Regions from separate parts of the Arthrobacter sp. BGA-UO-ETr-C19 genome, predicted to be linked through region 1. Evidence: predicted binding sites of a transcription regulator. Region 1 holds the regulator's gene; the other holds the start of a gene.

The links. The regulator Rex, encoded in region 1, represses fermentation and respiration genes when NADH is low (regulators of the CRP and FNR family bind a similar motif). The targets are predictions, from matches to a motif close to CTTGTGAANNNNTTCACAAG.
Region 2: a site for Rex is predicted at 3,567-3,586, ahead of AC57BR_RS16085 (glyceraldehyde-3-phosphate dehydrogenase). Genes of this name have one in related genera too.

The regions. Positions count from the first base shown of each region.
Region 1 is NZ_JCAQPC010000024.1:110,815-117,932, forward strand. It holds gene AC57BR_RS19380 (HAD family hydrolase) at 1-526, opposite strand, end outside; gene AC57BR_RS19385 (glutaredoxin family protein) at 610-867, shown strand; gene AC57BR_RS19390 (redox-sensing transcriptional repressor Rex) at 954-1,649, shown strand; gene AC57BR_RS19395 (hypothetical protein) at 1,702-2,610, opposite strand; gene AC57BR_RS19400 (hypothetical protein) at 2,816-3,460, opposite strand; gene AC57BR_RS19405 (YceI family protein) at 3,589-4,137, opposite strand; gene AC57BR_RS19410 (histidine phosphatase family protein) at 4,334-4,999, shown strand; gene AC57BR_RS19415 (TlpA family protein disulfide reductase) at 5,002-5,613, shown strand; gene AC57BR_RS19420 (cytochrome c biogenesis CcdA family protein) at 5,620-6,375, shown strand; gene resB (cytochrome c biogenesis protein ResB) at 6,375-7,118, shown strand, end outside.
Region 2 is NZ_JCAQPC010000022.1:249,728-256,845, forward strand. It holds gene def (peptide deformylase) at 1-571, shown strand, start outside; gene AC57BR_RS16075 (HNH endonuclease family protein) at 600-1,397, opposite strand; gene AC57BR_RS16080 (hypothetical protein) at 1,528-1,737, opposite strand; gene AC57BR_RS16085 (glyceraldehyde-3-phosphate dehydrogenase) at 1,853-3,346, opposite strand; RNA gene rnpB (RNase P RNA component class A) at 3,930-4,322, opposite strand; gene AC57BR_RS16095 (alpha/beta hydrolase) at 4,393-5,325, shown strand; gene AC57BR_RS16100 (YaaA family protein) at 5,377-6,141, shown strand; gene AC57BR_RS16105 (zinc ribbon domain-containing protein) at 6,208-6,945, opposite strand; gene AC57BR_RS16110 (Nif3-like dinuclear metal center hexameric protein) at 7,068-7,118, opposite strand, start outside.

The sequences.
Region 1 (7,118 bases):
CGGCGCCGTGCAGGATGTCCCCGACGAGCCTGCCCGTGTAAAAGCCATCCTTGGTCTCGCCCACCGTTCCGAGGGCGCCCGTGAGCCCCAGCCGCGTGGAAATCACGGTGGCCACCTCGATAGGCGTCGCGGTGACCAGCCACACCTTCCGGCCCACGCGCAGGTGCTGCTCGGCCAGGGCCTTCGCGCCGGGCCAGATCCGGGAGGCGATCATCTCGTCATAGACCTCTTCGCCCAGCGCCTTGATGTCCTCCTCCGTGATGCCGGCGGCGAGCCTCAGCGCGGAATCCCGGACGGCGTGGACGTCATTGAGGTTCTCGCCCCGGAGCACGAATTTCAGCTGCTTCCACGCCATGCCCGCCGCCTGCGCAAGCGTGAAGGCGCCGCGCTGGTGCATTTTCCTGGCCACGTGGAACAGGCTGGCGCCACGCATGAGGGTGTTGTCGACGTCGAAGAAGGCTGCCTCGCCGTGTTGCTGCTTCGCAACCGGACGGTGGGCCACAGCGACGTACTTCTCCTCGGGCATGCCACTGAGTCTAGTCAATGCAGTACCCCGCACCTGACGGCCGCCGCGTCGCTCCGCATCGGGAACGGCGATACGGTTGAAGCATGGCAAACCCCGACGTCGTTCTCCTCACCAAAGCAGACTGTCACCTGTGCGCCGCGGCGCGCGACGCCGTCGGGCGGGTGACTGCCGGGCTGGGACTTTCGTGGTCGGAGCGGCAGCTGGACGCCGACGACGAGCTGCGCGAACGCTATGCCGAGGAGATCCCGGTGGTGCTGGTGGACGGCGTCCAGCGCGACTTTTGGAAGATCGACGAGGCGCGCCTGGAGCGTGTCCTGCGCCGGGCCATCGCGGGAGATTAGCCAATTTCGAACAATGGCATTGGCTTTGTTGACATAACTGATGGGGATCTAGAGTGGACTCACAACGCGACGTAACGGAGCAGATAGTGACTTCGCTCGATTCACCACCCCAGCCCCTGCCTGGGCCCACCGGGGCTGCCGGAAAGCAGATCCCGCCGGCGGCCGTGGCCCGGCTGACGATCTACTTGCGCGCCCTGAACTCCCTGCTGGCCGAAGGCACCGAGCGGGTCTCCTCCGAATCACTGTCTGAGCTTTCCGGAGTCAGCTCCTCAACCCTCCGCAAGGACCTGTCCCATGTGGGCTCCTACGGCACGCGCGGCGTGGGTTATGAGGTGCAGTACCTGAGCCGCCACATCGCCGCCGCACTCGGCCTGACACATGACTGGAAAGTCGCGATTGTCGGCGCCGGTAACCTGGGCAAGGCGCTGGCCCGCTACGGCGGCTTCGAATCCAGGGGCTTTGACGTGGTTGCCATCTTTGACGCCGACCAGATGGTGGTGGGCAATGAGGTGGGCTGGCTGCGGGTCAGCGACGTTGCGGACCTGGAGACGGTCCTGGAACGGACCGGCACCAACATGGTGGTGCTGGCACTGCCGGCCGCCGTCGCCCAGAGCATATGCGACCGCGTGGTGGACGCCGGCGTGCGGAGCATCCTCAGCTTTGCGCCGGTGATGCTCCAGGTGCCCGACGGCGTGACGCTGAGGAAGGTGGACATGGCCACCGAACTGCAGATCCTGGCGTACCACGCGCAACGGGCGCAGACCCCCGGTCAGCCGGAGTAGCTCCGGCCTTTCAGGAATCCGCGCCCGTTGGGGTGAGGCAGCGTTCGATTAGCTAGCGGCCGTACGGGCCACCCGGCTGCGAGTACGGGTTGGCGAACGGCTGCGGCTTCTGGAAGTACTGAGCTGATCCCGGCAGGTACAGCATCACGATCGCGGCGATGCCCAGGAGCGCTACCAGAGTGTTAAGGCCCAGCGGGAAGAGGCTGAAGACGGAGAGCGCAGCGAACACGGTGCCCAGGATGCGCGCCCAGTTCTTGCCCTTCCGGATGTTGAAGGCCACCAACGCGTACAGGCCGGCGCCGATCAGGGCAAAGACCACCATGGTTCCGATGATGAAGCCCTTGACGTCCTCGAAGGCGATGTTCTGGCCGCTGCCGCGCAGCTGCTCTTCGAACGTGCTCCGCATGGCCGGGTCATCCAGGGTGGGGATGGCGATCAGTACGGACAGGATGGACAAGACGCCTGCGGCGATGATCATCCAGAAGGAATAGTTAACGAGCTTCGGAACGCCGGCGCCGGTTGCTGCCTGGGCCTGTTCCGAGGGGTACTGCCCGTAGGGGGACTGGCCATACGGGCTCTGGCCGTAAGGGGACTGCCCAAACTGAGACTGCCCGTACTGGGGTGCGCCGCCCTGTCCGGCCTGCCCGTATTGCGGCGGGTTCTGTCCGTACTGCGGTTGCCCGTACTGCGGTGCGCCGCCCTGTCCGGCCTGTCCGTACTGGGGTGCGTTCTGTCCGTACTGGGGTGCGTTCTGGCCATACTGCGGCGCGTTCTCGCCGTACTGGGGGGCGGGTGGCGTTACCTGGCCGTACTGCGGGGTGCCCTGCCCGAACTGCGGAGTGCTTTGCTCGTGCTGGGGCGCGTCCTGACCGTAGCGTGGCTGTTCGTTGCCTGGCTGGCGGCCGTTGTCCGGCTCGTCGGAGCCGGGGTCATTGGAGTGCGGGACTGGAGGATTGCTCATGAGCGGTCCTTTGCGTAGTGACGTCTGAATCGGCTACCGGTTCAGACGCCTGCCCTCCCCAGCATGGTTCACTTCCCACCGTACCCCTCAGCGGGTGCGCCGTGGATCATTCCGGAGAGGTATTCCAAAGGCATGCCTACCTGCGGAAACGTTGCGTGGCAGGGCACTGTCCGGCCACGAAATCAGGGTCCCTGCCGGGCGGCGGTCAGCGGCGTCCCCGTGCTGCAACGAACCAGGCCTGCGAGTTGGGCACCCACATCAGCGCCGTGGCCACCAGACTGACCAGGAAGCCCAGCCAGTTCCCGTCCTGGCCCGCGGGGAAACTTGAGCTGATGATGGCCAGCAGCAGCGACACCCCGGCCACGATGGTCAGGGCCAGCCGCGCCCACTCCTTGCCTTCCTTCAGCTTCAGGGCCAGGACAATCTCCGCCGCCGCCACAGCCAAGGCCACGAGGACGAGCAGGAACACGAGGACCGCCAGGCCGGGAATGATCGCGAAGAGCACCAGCACACCAAAGATGCCGATCACACCGCCCAGCAGCCCCAGCAGGCCGCCGATAACCCAGATCCAGTAGGACACCTTGAGCTCCGTGGGCAGCCCCGTCACGTCGAAGAGGCCGGAGAAGCCCCCGCGCGGCATGACCTCGCCAAAGTTCCGTGGCCGGTCCGCTGGCAGTTCGAAGGCGAACCGGCCACTACCGGTGGGCGGCTGCTGGGCCGGGAACGGTTGGCCCGGCGTCGGCTGGCCCGGTTGGCCTGGCGTCGGCTGGCCCGGCGTCGGGCGATGGCTGCCGGGCGGCGGCACGGCCCCGGGATCACGGGGCTCCGGTTCATCTCTGGGGGTGCTCATGGCACTCACTTTAAACCCGGGATTTCGCCAATTCCAGAAGGCCTGAACGCCAAACGCCCCGCCTGCGGAGAGACCGCGGACGGGGCGTTTGGGTTCCAGCAATCGTGGCTGCTGGACCAGCGTGAAATCTAGGCTGCAGGGGCGATGAAGGCCAGTTCAAGGTTGATGGCAACCTTGTCGCTGACCAGGACGCCGCCGGCTTCCAGCACTGCGTTCCAGGTCAGGCCGAAGTCCTTGCGGCTGATGGTGGTCTCTGCGGAAACACCGGCGCGGGTGTTGCCGAAGGGGTCCACTGCAACGCCGTTGAATTCGGTCTCGAGGGAGACGGGGCGGGTGACACCCTTGATGGTCAGGTCGCCCTGGAGTTCGTAGCTGTCCCCGTTGGCAACCAGGCCGTTGGAAACGAAGGAGATCTCCGGGAACTTCTCGACGTCGAAGAAGTCTTCGCCGCGGACGTGGCCGTCGCGGTTGGCGTCGCCGCTGTCGAAGCTGGCGGTCTGGATGGTGGCCTCGACCTTGCTGGCCGTGACGTCCTCGGAGAGGTTCAGGGTGGCGGCGGCGTCCTTGAACTGGCCGCGGACCTTGCTGATGCCGGCGTGGCGGACAGTGAAGGCGATCTCGCTGTGGGAGTTGTCGAGGGTCCAGGTGCCGCGGGTGAGCTCGGTGGAAAGTGCCATGGTGGTTCTCCTTGTGTAAGTGGTCGGACTGTGATCGTTGAAGCTTTTGTTGAAGTCTCAACTAACTGCTGCATCCAGTATAAACATGCATTTGCATCTTTTATTCCACCGCCAGGGAACTTTTTTAAAAATTTCTCAGTTCTACTTGGTGTAGAAGATTTCGTCATTGCCCCTGCCCTTTGAGAAACTGGTAGACATGCCCCAAGCCACTGTCCATTTGCTCCGCCACGGCGAGGTCCACAACCCCGAAGGTGTCCTGTACGGCAGGCTGCCTGAATTCCACCTCTCCGAACTTGGCCAGCAGATGGCGCAGACGCTCGCCGAGCACTTCCGCGAACGCGCCTCCCAGGGTGCCAACATCGTGTACCTGGTGGCCTCGCCACTCACCCGTGCCCAGGAAACCGCGCAGCCCACCTCGGCTGCGCTTGGGCTGGACATCCACACCGACAGCCGGATCATTGAGGCCGAAAACTACTTCGAAGGGCTGAAGGTCACCAAAGCCGAGCTGCGCAAACCCAAGCACTGGCCGCACCTGGTCAACCCCTTCCGGCCGTCCTGGGGCGAGCCCTACAAGCTGCAGGCAGCCCGCGTGACCGAGGCCGTCCAGGAAGCCCGCGCGAAGGCCATCGAACTCGGCGGCGACGGTGCCGAGGCCATCCTGGTCTGCCACCAGCTTCCCATCTGGGCCACCCGGCTCAGTGCCGAGGGCAAGCCGCTGTGGCACGATCCGCGGAAACGCGAATGCACCCTGACCTCCCTCACCTCCCTGGTATTCGGCGACGACGGCGCCCTGCTCCGCGTGGAGTACAGCGAACCCGCCGCCGCCCTTCTTCCCGGTGCCTCGAGCACCCCCGGAGCCTAGCTATGACTGAAACACCCAAAAGTTCCCGCCGCAGCGTCCTCGCCGCCGGTGGCCTGGCCCTCACAGCGATCACGCTGGGCCTGTCCGCCTGCGCCCAGGAGGACGCCCTGGCCAAGCAGGCCAAAGCCGGGGACAACAAGAACTACGTAGCCGGCGACGGCTCAGTGACCGAGTTCGCCGCAGCGGAGCGCAAGTCTGGCATCCAGATCGAGGGCACCCTGTTTGACGGCACCGCCGTGACACCCAAGGACTTCCTGGGCAAGGTCACCGTGCTGAACTTCTGGTTCGCAGCCTGCGCGCCCTGCCGGGTGGAGGCGCCGTCCCTCGAAGCCCTGCACCAGGAGTTCAAGAGCAAGGGCGTGCAGTTCTTCGGTGTGAACCTGCGCGATGAGAAGGCCACAGCTGACGCCTTCGACAAGACCTTCGGGCTCACCTACCCGAGCTTCGACGACAAGGACGGCAGCGTGCTGCTGGCCGTTTCCGGCCTGGTACCCCCGGGCGCCGTCCCCACGACGCTCGTGGTGGACAAGCAGGGCCGGGTGGCGTCGCGCGTGCTGGGGGAGATCGAGAAGGGCACGCTCAAAGCTCTCATTCAGTCTGCCGTGGCAGAGTAACCTCCCGTGAACAGCCCCTTCGCCGAAGCCATCCTGAACGGTTCCCTCCTGCTCGCCATCCCCGTGGCGCTGCTGGCCGGACTCGTGTCCTTCCTTTCGCCGTGCGTGCTTCCGCTGGTGCCCGGATACCTGGGCTACGTCACGGGGCTCACGGGCGTTGACCTGCAGAAGCAGAAGCGCGGCCGCATGCTGGCGGGCATCGGCCTGTTCGTGCTCGGCTTCTCGGTGATCTTCGTGCTGCTCGGCGGTGCGTTCGGCCAGCTGGGTTCCCTGATCTCCGGCGGGCAGAACGCCTGGGTCACGCAGGTCCTGGGCGTCGTGGTGATCCTGATGGGCGTGGTGTTCATGGGCGGCTTCTCCTGGTTCCAGCGCGACGCCAAGATCCACGCGAAACCGCCGGCGGGCCTCTGGGGCGCGCCGTTGCTGGGAATCACGTTCGGCCTCGGCTGGGCACCCTGCATCGGCCCCACTTACTCCGCCGTCCAGCTCCTGAGCCTCTCCGGCGGCTCTTCCGCCGCGAAGGGCGCGTTCCTGGCCTTCGTCTACAGCCTTGGCCTGGGCATCCCGTTCCTGCTGATCGCCCTGGCGGTCCGGCGCGGCGCGGGCGTGATGTCCTTCTTCCGCAAGCACCGGCTGGCCATCCAGCGCACCGGTGGCGGAGTCCTGATTGTCCTGGGCATCCTGATGGCCACGGGTCTGTGGGGAACCTGGGTCACCGAATTGCAGTACTGGTTCCAAACCGATGTGAAGTTGCCGATCTGATGAGCGAGCGTGTGAAGTCAACCGAGAAATCCCCGGCCGAGGACGTCCCGCAGCCCGGGCCTGCCAAAAAAGACGCCGTGATGGCTGCCAAGGCCGGGGCCGCAGTTCCCTCCCTGGGCTTCGTGGGCATGCTCCGCTGGGCCTGGACCCAGCTGACCAGCATGCGCACCGCGCTGTTCCTCCTGCTCCTGCTGGCGGTGGCCGCGGTGCCCGGATCGCTGTTCCCGCAGCGCCCCGCCAACCCGTCCGTGGTCACCCAGTACATCAAGGACCACCCGGACTACGGCCAGTTGCTGGACTCACTGCAGCTGTACGACGTCTACTCCTCGGCCTGGTTCTCGGCCATCTACATCCTGCTGTTCATCTCGCTGATCGGCTGCGTGGTGCCCCGGGCCATCGCCCACTACAAGGCCATGCGCTCGCAGCCGCCGCGCACCCCGAAGCGGCTGTCCCGCCTGCCCGAGTACGGCACCCTGGTGGTGCCCGCGGACGCCGGCATCCCGGCGTCGGACGCCATTGAGGACGCAGCGGCGCTGCTGAAGAAACGCGGGTACCGCGTTGAGGTAAGGCACGACGGCGGCGCGCGGCCATCTTTGGGGGCCGAGCGCGGCTTCCTGAAGGAAGTGGGAAACCTTGTCTTCCACACCTCGCTGATCGGCGTGCTGGTGTCCGTGGCCGTCGGCGGGCTGTTCGGCTACAGCGGCCAGCGGATCCTGGTGGAGGGTGACACGTTCGTGAACACC
Region 2 (7,118 bases), on a different contig from region 1:
GACTGTTCTGCCCATCACCATCTGGGGTGAGCCGGTGCTGCACCGCCGGGCTGCTGAAGTAGAGGAGTTCGACGACGGGCTTCGCCAGCTGATTGCCGACATGTTCGAAACGAACGACTTGGCAAACGGCGTTGGACTGGCCGCGCCGCAGATCGGCGTGGGCAAGCGGATCTTCGTGTACAAGTTCGAGAACGAGGACGGCGCTCCCCCGGTCGGCGCCGTGGTGAATCCTGTGCTGACCCTTTCCAAGGTGTCCGGGGCGCTGCCGGATCCGGACGAGGAAGTGGAGGGCTGCCTCTCCTTCCCCGGTGAGCAGTATCCGCTCAAGCGCGCCGAATGGGTACGGGTGCAGGGCTTTGACGGGCACGGAAACCCAGTGGATTTCGAAGCGACCGGATGGTTTGCCCGAATCATCCAGCACGAATATGACCACCTGGACGGCAAGCTGTACGTCAACCGCCTCATCGACAGGTATGCCCGCAAGGCGATGAAGCAGGCCAAGAAGAGCGGCTGGGGCGTCCCGGGCCTGACCTGGATGCCGGGCGTGGACCCGGACCCGTTCGGCCACTGATACCGGCGCCGTTTCTGCCGCCGAGGCCCTACCGGGGCACCACCGTCTGCTGCTGCGGGCATGAATCCAGCACGCGGGACATGGCGTCCCTCTCCGGCTGGGTGACCCAGAGGCCGTACGCTGCCTTCACCGAGATCTGCCGCGCCACGTAGTGGCACCGGAGTGCCTTGTTCTTCGGCAGCCAGGTGGCAGCGTCCGACGCGCTTTTCTCCTGGTTGGCGTCACCGTCCGCGGCGATGAGGTTGACCGGATCATTGGCCAGGTTCTGCCGCTGCTGCGGCGTCAGTTGCTGCGCCCCCTTCTGCCAGGCGTCGCCCAGCGCGACGACGTGGTCGATCTGCACGTCCTTGCTGGAATCCGCGCCGCGGACAAACCTGACCACCAGCCCCACGTACGGCTCGTGCATGGTCCCGGCGGCAACCTTGCACTTTGATCCCTTGGCGAACGCCACGTCGTGCAGATCCCGGCGCAGAATGTCGTTGCGGGTGTCGCAGCCGTTGTGGTCTGCGTCCTGCCATGCCTGGCCGAAGGCGAACCGGTCGTAGTCGCTGCCGGAGGCCCTGTCCTTCACGGCCAGCGCTTCCAGTGCAGCGGCCGCGCTGCCCCGCGGCACCGGGTACGGCGGTGCCACGGGCTTCATCCAGGCGGCATCGAACACGGGCGCCTCGCTGGGTCCGGACACGGCAGGCTCGGCGGCGATGAACTGGCCTGCCGAAAAAAACCAGACGGTCGCAGCCACCAGCGCAGCGGCGAAGACACCGAGGACCGCCCAGGCCTGCCGGGAGCGGCGGCGGGCACGCCGGTAGGCGGCCCAGCTGACGCTCACGGCGGCGTCCCGGGGCGCCGGTAATCCGGGTCAGGATGTGGGTACACATGCAGGAGCCTAGGCGAAACCAGCCGGCGCCGTGCGGGTATCCACAGTGTGGAGGACAGGTGCCCTGTGGAGGGCGGGTGGCCTACTGCTCGCGCATCACCCGATGAAGATCGGTGTTGGCGAGATCAAGCAGCCGCTCCAGCTGGGCCACCCTGTCATCGCCGATTTCCCCTGCCGCGTGTGAAGCGCGTGCCTCGTCCAGAAGCCTTTGGGCTTCTTTCTGGTTAGCCTTTGCAACATCGAGGGCATGTTCGAGGGTTGTCTCATGCTGGAGGGTCGGGTTCTGTTCCATGGCACAAGTCTCTCCCCGTTTTCCGGCCGATTCCAGAGAATTGCCCGGGAAGTTCCCGGGAACGGGTCAGCCCCGCCGGCACATCTGTGCCGGCGGGGCTGACGGAACGTTCCGGTCAGACCGAGGCTGCCACGGCCAGGACCGGGGCGGCGTCCTTTGCGGAGTCCTTGGCCGGGAACGTCGGCGGGTTCACGCCGGCCATTTCCTCCATGACCCGGACCACCTGGCAGCTGTAGCCGAACTCGTTGTCGTACCAGACGTAGACAACCAGGTTCTTGTCGTTGGCGATGGTCGCGAGACCGTCGACGATGCCGGCGCGGCGGGAGCCGACGAAGTCAGTGGAGACGACCTCCGGGGAGTCGATGTAGTCGATCTGCTTGCGCAGCTCAGAGTGCAGCGACATCTCGCGCAGGTAGTTGTTGACCTCGTCCTTGGTGGTGCCGTGTTCCAGGCTGAGGTTCAGGACAGCCAGGGAGACGTCCGGGGTGGGCACCCGGATGGAGCTGCCGGTCAGCTTCCCCTGCAGTTCCGGGAGCGCCTTGGCCACGGCCTTGGCGGCACCGGTCTCGGTGATCACCATGTTCAGGGCAGCAGAGCGTCCGCGGCGGTCGCCCTTGTGGAAGTTGTCAATCAGGTTCTGGTCGTTCGTGAACGAGTGAACCGTCTCCACGTGCCCGTGGATCACGCCGTACTTGTCGTTGATGGCCTTCAGGACCGGCGTGATGGCGTTGGTGGTGCAGGAGGCCGCCGTGACGATCCGGTCCGAATCGGCGATGTCGCGGTGGTTGATGCCGTGCACGATGTTCTTCAGGTCACCCTTGCCCGGCGCGGTCAGCAGCACGCGGGCCACGCCCTTGCTCAGCAGGTGCTGGCCGAGGCCCTCCGCGTCGCGCCAGCGGCCGGTGTTGTCCACCACGAGGGCGTCCTTGATGCCGTAGGCGGTGTAGTCGATCGTTGCCGGGTTGTCCGAGTAGATGACCTGGACCTGGACGCCGTTGGCCGTAATCGTGTTGGCGTCGGTGTCCACCTTGATGGTTCCTTCGAAGGAACCGTGCACGGAGTCGCGGCGCAGCAGGCTGGCCCGCTTGGCCAGGTCGTTGTCGGAACCGCGCCGGACCACGATGGCGCGCAGGCGCAGGCCGTGGCCGCCGCCCGCCTTTTCGATCAGGAGGCGCGCAAGCAGGCGGCCGATCCGGCCGAAGCCGTAGAGCACGACGTCGGTGCTGGTGCGGTCGTCGGCGCCGCGCTTGCCCACGATCTCAGCGAGCTCGGCGCGGAGGAATTCCTCCAAAGTCAGGTCGCCGCCGTCGGACTTGAACTTCTGGTTCAGGCGGGCGATGTCGATGGCAGCGGCACCCAGGTCCAGCTGCGCCAGCGTGTTCAGCAGCGGTGCCGTCTCCTCCAGGAGCAGCTCATCCTTGCTCATCCGGCGCGCAAAGCGGTGCGCCTTCAGGATGTTCATGGTGGACTTGTTGATCAGGCTGCGTCCGTGGATGGAGGTAACCACGTTGTTTTCACGGTACAGCCGGCCGATAACCGGGATCATGGCCTCGGCGAGCGCCTCACGGCCCATCCACGTATCAAGACAAGAATCTGACGTCTGGCTCACAGAACTACCTTCCTTGGTTCAACCGGCTACGTCCTCGTAAACCGGATGGCGGCCACTGGAAGTTATCCAGGGCAAGCTGGCACCGGCAGGGTTTCGGTCCACCCCGGATGCCGTTGACCGTGCAAAGAAAAACCGCCGGCTGCGAACGCAGATCCGGCGGAAGAACCTCTACGTTCACCATCCATTCTAGGTGGGCCCGGGCGCTTCTCTTGCCCCGGAGCCCGTGAAATCACTCACACCGGGTGTGATGCCCGTCGCCCGGATGCAGGATTGTTATCGACGCAATCCCGGCAACCACTATCCGCGCGACTTCGTGGGCCATAAGCTGACGGCCCTGACGGCGATGCACTCGTAAATAAGCCGTCTGCGAAAGAAAGGCCAAACGATGTATGAAATGGTCGCCCTGGGAGCCGGGAGTGCATGGCAGCGCCCAACCAACCGGACACCCGGATGCACTTGTGCCCCCTGGCGGTACAGCCCGCAGCATCCCCGCCCCACCAACCCGGAGTGTCCCACTCATGGAGTTGCCAGCCAGGACGCAGCATGACCCCGGATGCCGGTCCAACGTTCTGCCGGCCTTGAGTGGATGGGTTGACCGATACGCCGGGTTCTGTGCCCCCGCGCTGTTGCCGGCGCGGGAGTAGCGGCCATCCATCTACGAGCGCCGTTGCCGACGCCCTCCAGCGGCCTACCCGGACACTCGGGCGGGCAGCCCTCAAACGTGTCCTGTCTGGCCTTGCTCCGGGTGGGGTTTACCTAGCCTTCCCGGTCACCCGGGAAGCTGGTGGTCTCTTACACCGCCGTTTCACCCTTACCTGCTTCGTGCCGCTTTCAAAATCGGCGCGACGCAGGCGGTCTGTTTTCTGTGGCACTGGCCTGCGGGTTACCCCGAGTGGGCGTTACCCACCACCCTGCCCTGTGGAGCCCGGACGTTCCTCGAGCCACTTGCGTGGCGCGCGGCCGCCTGGTCAACCCATCCGCAGTCCAGTTTACGGGCTTTCCCGCGGGCCCGGACACGCGGCCATGCCAGGGTCTAAGATCGGGAAATGGACCAGCCGTCCTTTCCACGGCGACGCATGCTGCAGCTGGCTGGAATTGCTGCGGGACTGACCGCGGCCGCGACGTCAGCCTGCACGGCGCCGCCGGCACCGGTTCCCGGCCCCACGACAACCAGTTCCCTTCCCGATTCGGCCGGTACCCCTGCTCCGCAGGGAACAACGACGGCGGCCATCCCGCCGGCTCCGCCACCGCCGCCTACAACGGTGTCGACCCGGACAGGCGCATTTGACTCCCGCTTCCGTCCGGCCGTCACCACGCACTGGTCCCTGGCGGTGCCGCTTCCGGACGAGGCCGGCCAGTTGCTGCCGGTGGCCGTCTTCCTGCACGGGCTCGGCGGCAGCAGTGAGGTTCTGTTGGGCGACCTCGCGGCGGACCGGGCCCTGCAGCGCCACCTGGACGACGGCGGCCCGCCGTTTGCGGTTGCCGCCGTGGACGGCGGCGACTCCTGGTGGCATGCCCGCGCCGACGGCAGCGACACGCAGTCGATGCTGGTCCAGGAGTTCCTGCCGTTCCTGGGCGACCAGGGCCTCGACCTCGGAAAGGTCGGCATCTTCGGCACGTCGATGGGCGGGTTCGGCGCCCTCCTCCTGGCGTCGCGGGGCAGGGTGTCCGGACTTCGCGCCGTCGCGGCCATGAGCCCGGCCGTCTGGTCCAGCTACGAAGAGGGCATGCAGGACGCCTTCGACAGCCCGGCTGATTTCAAGGCGAACAACGTTTTTGCGCTCCGGCCGAGGCTTGCAGCGATTCCCAAAAGGATCGACTGCGGCAGTGACGATGATCTGGCCCCCACGGTGCGCCAGTACCGTTCGGGACTTCCCGGCCGGGTGGAGGGCGGCTTTCAGCCCGGCGGCCACGACGCCTTGTACTGGCGGTCCATCCTGCCGGACGTGCTGGACTTCCTGGGCCGTTCCCTGGGCTGAGCTCACGCCCCTCCACCGATCCCATCCGCACCCGGCCGGTAAGATCGTACGGTGCTGATTCTGCTCCCCCCATCCGAAGGCAAGACTCCGGCCGTCCATGGAGACGCCATGGACTGGGCTTCGTTGAGTTTCCCTGTGCTGAATACCTACCGGGCAAAGGTGCTCGACGCGCTGGGGACAGTCAGCGCACATGAGGATGCGCTCGCCCTGCTGGGCGTCGGAGCCTCGCTCAAGCACGACGTCGAACGCAACACCCGGCTCCACGCCGAACCGGCGGCGCCGGCGCACCAGGTGTACTCGGGCGTGCTGTACGACGCCCTCGGCTACAAGTCGATGACCCCGGCGCAGCGGCGCCGGGCGGATGAATCGGTGCTGGTCATCTCCGCACTGTGGGGCGCCATCCGGTTCGCCGACTCAGTGCCCGCCTACCGGCTGTCCATGTCAACGGCACTGCCCGACGTCGGACGCCTTGCCTCATTCTGGAAACCGCAGCTGACCGACGCCCTCGGCGAAATTGCCGGTGGCCAACTCCTGGTCGATTGCCGGTCCAGCACCTATGCAGCCGCCTGGACTCCCCCGCCGGCGGACACCGTGACGGTCAACGTGTTCACTGAGGTGAACGGCGCGCGCAAGGTGGTCAGCCACTTTGCCAAGCACACCCGGGGTGAGCTGGCCCGGCACCTGCTGACACGGCGGGGCAAGTCCCCGGCGACGCCTGAGCAGCTGCGGAAGGCGGCAGCCGAGAAGTGGCAGGCCGAACTCGTTCCGGGCACGGCGCGCAAGGCCCACGCCCTCAACATCATCCTGCAGGGCTGACCCAACTGGCTCGCAGTTAATGCCGTTTTGAGAGCCCAAAACGGCATTAACTGCGAGTTACTTGCGTCAGACCCACTCGGCGGAGCGCACCAGGATGCAGCCGGAGTCCGGGCAGAACACGATGTCATCCTCGGCGGCGGCCTTGATCTCGGCGAGGTCGCCCGGGCTCAGCTGCATGCCGGACCCTTCCGACGTACCGTGGAAAAGCCTCGCCGCGCCCACGCCGCGCCGGGCCAGCGTCTTCTCGTAAACCGCCAGCATGCCGGCGTCCAGCACTGCGGCAAACTCTGCTCTTTGACCGCGAATTATTGTCTCTTCAGCATTGATCTCCGCCAGCTGCTCGTCGAGTTCAGCCCGGATCCCGCCGAACGAACCCTGGATGTCGTCCACGATGCTCTGCTGGGCGGCCTGCCGTTCGCGCAGGACATCCAGCCGCTCCAGGACCTCCAGTTCCACGTCCTCAAGGTCTGAACGGCGCTTGTTGAGCGAGGCGATGTCCTTCTGCAGCGCAACGAGATCCTTGGAGAGGCCGGTGCCGCTGTTGAGCCTGGCCTCGTCCCGCTCGATCCGGGTTGCCACCTGCTCCACATCTGCCTCGGCCCGCTTCAGTTCGGCTTCGGCGTCGTGGACGGCAAGTTTCGCGGCGCCCAGCTCCCCGTTGGCAACGCTAAGGGCGGCTTCGAGATCGGTGATCCGCGGATCGGTTTCAAGGCTGCGGCGGCGGTTCGACAGTGACTTCAGCCGGGCATCCAGGCCCTGGAGCTCTAGCAACTTCAATTGTTCCGCCGGTGCTGCCTTGGCCACGTTTTACCTCCGCTTGATCCCATCCGGCCCATGGCCGGCACCCCTGTGGGGTCCTCTAGACTCTAGCGCCTAACGCGCTCCCCAGCCTCGCTACGCTCACCGGGGCCCCTCGCGCGCCAGGCTTAGCCGGGAGTCAGTATGAAGTCCCACGGGTCGCTGTTGGTGGTGCTGAC